2 regions of the Exiguobacterium sp. R-17 genome follow, and region 2 is predicted to be linked to the other one. Evidence: predicted binding sites of a transcription regulator. Region 2 holds the regulator's gene; the other holds the start of a gene.
The links. The regulator LexA, encoded in region 2, represses DNA repair genes until DNA is damaged. The targets are predictions, from matches to a motif close to CGAACATATGTTCG.
Positions count from the first base shown of each region.

Region 1 (3,199 bases), 800 kb from region 2:
TGTTTCAACTGCGGGAGCGGGAAGTTAAAGGTGTCTTACAAGTCGAACGACGCCAATCGTTTCGGAACATGACGACGCGCGTTCATTATCCTGGTACACACACATTGACGATTTTGATTAACGGAGAGGCTTACGCGACAGCAACGTTTGAGGTCGAGGAGGAGAGCTGAATGCAAGGACGGCATCCGGATTTTAAAACGTCACGATTATTTGTCGAAGCAACGGATGAAGAATCGGGTTGTAAGTGGACGCTACATGCGTTACGTGAGAAAACGATCGTCGGAACGATTATCTTCACTTGGAATGCATCCACCGGAACCTTACGTTACACGACGACTGATGAGGACGATCAGCACGGGTACATCACGGAAGCACTGGCATCGATTTTGTCTTATCTCGCACGGACGTTATTACTGAAGCGTGTCTATAGTGAAGCGGGCAGTGAAACGGTCTGGCGTCGGAATGGATTTCAGTTGCAGGCGAATCGATATGCACGCGAACTTCATCATTAAAGCCCCGTCTGCTGAGCAGAACGGGGCTTATTTGTGATTAGACCGTTGTTTTCGACCAGTTGAAATGTTCGCAAATCGCTTCAGCGCTTTCACGCGCACTTAACTGTTCCGTATCAAGGAAGAGATAATTGACGTCCGGTAGTTCGCCTGGCAGCGAGCGTGTCCGGTATCCGTCCGCCGTCTCGCGTAAGTCTTGTTCAGAAGCGGCGAGGTCACGCTTCGTTACTTTGTGCGTCAATCGGTTTTCGGTCGTGTTCCGGTGCAGACGGGTTGCGACCGGCGCATCCAGTTCAACGATATAGACGTCAGCACCTGCTTGTTCGAACAACTCAACCGTTTCTTCGATGAACTCGAGACCACCACCTTCGACGCCGAATAGACAGACGAATGTAAACAGAACACCTTCAAGCGAACTGTTCGCCATTTCCTTGAACATCTCGCGCCGAATCGTATCTTTTAAGCGGTGATGGGCGGGTTCAGAGAAATCAAAATAAGGCAATAACAAGTCGATCGTCTGGTGGTTATGGAAGACTTTCATCTCCGTCAACCGTTCGATTTCCTGACCAATCGTCATCTTTCCGACTGCTTGGGGACCAAGTAACAAGACAAATTTCATGGACGAACCTCATTTCCTTTTTCTGCTAAGAATAGCACATTCCGATGAGTGACATCACTAGAACGTTTGTTCGTAATTTGGTATAATTCAGGTATGAAGTCCCGTCGTGTCCTTGTCTGAAGGAGGACAACTATGCAAGAGCAATGGAAGGCCGTCATCGGCTATGTAGGTATATATGAAGTCTCGTCACTTGGTCGCGTAAGGTCGCTTGATCGGACGATCGTGACGTGTCGCGGCGTCCGACAACGCCGAAAAGGTGTCTTGCTCCGACCGCGGCTCAATCGGGAAGGATATCGGAAAGTCACGCTCTATCAACGGGGGCGAGGAGAACGAGTGCAGGTCGGTCTACTCGTTGCGCAAGCTTTTCTGACGGTTGACGTTACGGAAGCGCGACTCGTCCGACGCAACGGTAAACGAGCTGACGATCAGTTATCGAACTTGGACGTGTTGCCTTCATTTGATCAGCAGTATACCGAACTACTTGGTGAGTTTGATCTCTTATTAGAACAACATGTGACACTGTCATCATTCCAGATTCGAGCGATTCGCGCCCAATATGAAAAAGGGAAGACGATTCGTCAACTGGCGGAGCAGTATCAGGTGACGGAGAACAGGATTCGCAATATCATCGATAAAAAGGAAGCACGTTATATCGGCTGAGAACAGAGGAAAAGAGCGCTTGCCAGGAATGGCAGGCGCTCTTTTTGTTAAGACGACGATTCGCTCGAGCGAACGGTCTGTTGCAACGAACTGATCCGTGACTCGAGTACCGCGCTATGTGTCTTCAATTCCGTTTGCTGAATGACGTGGTGTTGCATTTGATCCCCGAGTACTTGGCTATAGGACGAGAGCTCTGACATCAACTTTTGGACAGATTGTAGATGCTGTTGCATATTCGACTGGACTTCTGCGACGATTTGACGTTGGTGTTCAACGGTCCCCAGTGTCGTCTCGATCGTCGTCGCTTCAGTCAGCATCTGTTGCAAGTGCTCTGTTGCCGTCTCGAGCTGTTGTGACGTCGAGAGAAACCGTTCCGTCATCTGCGAGAGCGCTTGTTCGACTTGAGTGAGCCCTGCCGTCCACGTCTGATTGACCTGACGGATGTGGTCCGTACTCGTCCGGATATCGATGGCTAGTCTTTCGACTTCCTTGGCCACGACCGTGAAGCCACGACCGGCTTCGCCAGCACGAGTTGCCTCGATCAGCGCATTCAGCGATAGGCGGCGCGTCTCTTCAGCGACACGCTGGATGTGGGAAATCGAGGTCTCCATCTGCTGCTGTAGATGTGAGGTCTGTTGCAAGATTTGCTCTGTCGTCGCGGATTGTTCCTTCAGCAAGTGGCTTTCTTGTTGTAATGTCCCAAGTGTCGTGTGATTCGTCTGAACAGTCTGTTGAAAACGAGTTACGGCACGTTGGCTGTTCAGAAGTGTCGTTTGCATTTCGCTTAACGCATCGTGTCCTTGGGCAGTCAAACGTGTGGAGGCGATGATCGTCTGATTCATCTGCGTCGATTGCGCAAGTAAGGAACCGGCGACTTCATCGACGGCATGCACCGACTGATCCATCGCGGATAAGTGCGATGAAAAGTGGGGTTGGACGGATTCAAGTTCCTGACTGGCTTGTTGCATTTCGGTCGTCAAATCCCCAATCTGTTGCATCAATTGATTGTATTGAAACGTGAGCTGTTGTAACTCAAGGGTCGTTGTTTTGAGCGTTAACGGACGATACGATCGCTTCGCATGGGCTTCTTCAATCTGTAGAGCGAGTTTCGATAACGGTGCCAGTTGGCGTTGAATTTGCCAGCGGATCAAGAGGCTGATGCTGACAAGTGTGATCACACTCACCCAGACGAGTGTCCAAGCTAAATCTCGAGCAGGGGCGATTAATTTATCACGGTCGGTCGTCAGTAAGATGACGTCATCGAGTTCTGGAATCGTCATCGCGACAAGAAATTGGTCTTGATACGAAAAGGTATATGTACGGTCTGTTTTTAAGTGCTGTAGTAGTTGTTTTCGTTTTGCCGGTTCGAGTGTCAACGGTCGGAACGCCTCACTCGTGTTCAGGCTTTGAA
Region 1 covers NZ_CP184372.1:303,639-306,837, forward strand. Annotated here, with positions in the region: gene ACN9MT_RS01695 (DNA alkylation repair protein) at 1-170, shown strand, start outside; gene ACN9MT_RS01700 (GNAT family N-acetyltransferase) at 171-512, shown strand; gene ACN9MT_RS01705 (AAA family ATPase) at 550-1,128, opposite strand; gene ACN9MT_RS01710 (NUMOD4 domain-containing protein) at 1,261-1,788, shown strand; gene ACN9MT_RS01715 (methyl-accepting chemotaxis protein) at 1,836-3,199, opposite strand, start outside.
Region 1: ACN9MT_RS01710 (NUMOD4 domain-containing protein) is a predicted target of LexA. The motif match lies at 1,188-1,201, and genes of this name have one in related genera.

Region 2 (3,199 bases):
AGTAGTTCAATTGTATTCTTACTGTAAAAGAGCTTATAAAAAAAAGCAAGTTAACCGCGTCAGTCGACGGGTTACTTGCTTCTCATTCCGGGCTAGGTGTCAGTTCACGGTATTCAAGATATCGACGATTGACCGTTGCTTTTGAAATATCATGCCCCATCCCCCGCAAGGTGATGGCGATATCAGAAAACGTCAATCCGAGTTCTCGAAGACGTACAATTTCTTCGATCGGTACGTCTTTTCGACTACGTCCTGCGTTCTCTCCTTGGCGATTGAGATTTCGTTCCGGGTGAAAACCTTGTTCGACTGCTCGCCGCATGCCACGGGCGATTTTTGCATTATGCAGTTTCCGTTGGTATTCTTCCACGAGTGAGACGATCTCAAGGACCATCGCTTCTGCATCCGCAAGTTGATATTCTCCATCTGAATCAAGCGTCATCAAGCGGACCCCATGTTTTTTGAATGTATGCAAAATAGCAATTTTTGCATTCCCTCGACCAATCCGTGTATCATCCGTCACGAGGACCGCATCTACCGTATCGCGTGTCACATAATCAAGAACTGTTAGCATCCCTTCCCGATCAACATCATATCCACTCTCTTTTTCAGAGACGATATCTACGACATCAAACCCCTTTTGAGACGCAACTTTCGAAAGCTCCATCCGTTGGCGTTCAATCGAACTATCTTGTGCTTCTTTTTCGGTCGATACTCGACAATAAATCACGACCTTCATCGTACCTCACATCCCTGTTCGTTCTTTCACAACTTTTCCATTTTGTCATTGTTGTGCGATTGGTACAACGATTTTGCTTTTTGAGATGACATGTTTTGTCTCAACATCATTATTTTTGATCAACCAGTTGACGTATTCCTCATCTGACATCGAACCGTCATTGTAGACTTCAGCAATTTGTTCGACTGTAGCGTTCTCATCGACCGTAACGGAAGCCGTCATCAATTGTGCTACCTTTTCATCTGGGCGTGGTGTGAGTAAAAAGATCACAAAGGCAATACTTAATGCATAGAAGAGAATAGAAAAAGCATGAGTACGAATCGTATGAATCATCATGAATCCCTCCAAATATGAAATGAATGAGTTAGAATAAACGTTCGCGGAACAATTGTTCGCATAATTCATAATAAACACAGAACCCGTGTTCGGTCAACACAAAATGTCGAACAATTGTTTGTACGCTCATTTGTTCTATGTTATAGTGAATTTAGAAACATATATTCTTACATTTCAAACTTCAATCCAGAAAGAGGTGGCAATTCGTATGCGGAAAATGTCTAAGCGCCAACAAGAGATTCTCGACTACATCGTCTCTGAAGTGAAACTGAAGGGGTATCCACCATCAGTTCGTGAAATCGGAGAAGCAGTCGGACTCGCGTCTAGCTCGACGGTACACGGTCATTTGGATCGACTCGAGAAACGGGGAATGATTCGCCGTGACCCGACGAAACCACGTGCGATTGAGATATTGCTTGATAAGCCTGAAGAAATCACGGAAGCTATCGTTCATGTTCCCGTCATCGGGAAAGTCACAGCTGGTCTTCCGATTACAGCGATTGAAAACATCGAAGAACAGTTCCCGCTCCCTGCACATTATGTAGGAAACGAAACGGTCTTCATGTTGACGATCGATGGTGAATCAATGATTAACGCAGGTATTCTTGACGGCGATCGCGTCATCGTACGCCAACAAAACACAGCAGAAAACGGAGAAATCGTCGTAGCTATGACCGAAGATAGCGAAGCGACGGTGAAACGGTTCTTCTTAGAAGATCAACAGGTACGTCTACAACCAGAAAATGACTCGATGGATCCGATGTATTTCGATAATGTCTCCATTCTTGGTAAGGTAATCGGCGTGTATCGGACGATTCATTGACGGAGGGACCAGTTACGACTGGTCTTTTTTCATGCCTTCAGGAAATGTACATGATACCGTCAATACCGTCGCACTGACGGGTTACGTTGCGTATTCGGTCGCAACGCAACAAACGGATTGGTTACCAACTGCCATCGGTATCGCTGTCGGTACGCTTTGGTTGTCACCTGACCTCGATTTAAAGTCAGAACCGTATTATCGCTTTGGACCATTTCGAGTCCTGTGGATGCCTTATGTGAAGATCATGCCCCACCGCTCGATCTGGTCACACGGATTGATCATTGGGGATGTCATCCGACTCCTTTATAGTGCTGCACTTGTGATTCCCTTATTATTTCTCAGCTTGTATTTTCAAGTCATCGCGTCAGAGACCATCGATTCCTGGTTCGCTTCCCTACCCGCTTTTGTCATTGGTATCATGGTGGCGAGTACAATTCATATCCTACTAGATTATTCCAGTAGTTGGTTTCGACCTAAAAAAAGAAAAAAGCGTCGTCGTTAACACCTCTTTTGCTTGCTTGCAGGCAAGACGAGGTGTTTTCTTATCCAATTTTTCGTATCTTTAAACATTAAAATAAAAAATTTCCATTCCTATATTTCAATTATATGTATTGAAAACGTTATCAAATCGGAGTAATTTAAAGTAGAAAGACCATTATTTGCTTTAATCCAAAGGGAGGGTTTTTGCATGAATAACTTTGTATTGGAAATGATCGGTACGATGATCCTCATTCTGCTCGGGGATGGTGTCGTCGCCGGTGTCGTCTTGAGAAAGACGAAGTCCGAAAACAGCGGATGGATTGTCATCACGTTCGCTTGGGGTCTTGCCGTCATGACAGGAGCATTCGTCGCTGCTGAGAGTGGAGCGCACTTGAACCCTGCTTTAACAATTGCACTTGCTTTAAACTCTGATTTACCGTGGGCAGACGTTCCTGTCTATATTGCCGGACAACTTGTCGGAGCTTTCATCGGCGCCATTCTCGTTTGGCTTCATTACATGAAACATTTTGAAGCGACTGATGATCAAGCTGCAAAACTCGGTGTGTTCGCAACAGGTCCAGCGATTCGCCATACGCCGTCGAACTTGATTTCTGAAATCATCGGGACATTCGTTCTCGTCTTCGGTATCTTGGCGCTCGGTTTAACGACATTCGGTGACGGCTTAAAACCACTTATCGTCGGTTTACTCGTCGTCGTCATCGGTCTATCACTTGGTGGTACAACAGGATATGCCATCAACCCGGCCCGTGACCTTGGACCGCGTATCGCACATGCTATCTTACCGATTCCGAATAAAGGGTCAT
Region 2 covers NZ_CP184372.1:1,102,755-1,105,953, reverse strand. Annotated here, with positions in the region: gene ACN9MT_RS05710 (YneB family resolvase-like protein) at 83-736, opposite strand; gene yneA (cell division suppressor protein YneA) at 782-1,072, opposite strand; gene lexA (transcriptional repressor LexA) at 1,281-1,895, shown strand; gene ACN9MT_RS05695 (metal-binding protein) at 1,927-2,397, shown strand; gene ACN9MT_RS05690 (MIP/aquaporin family protein) at 2,584-3,199, shown strand, end outside.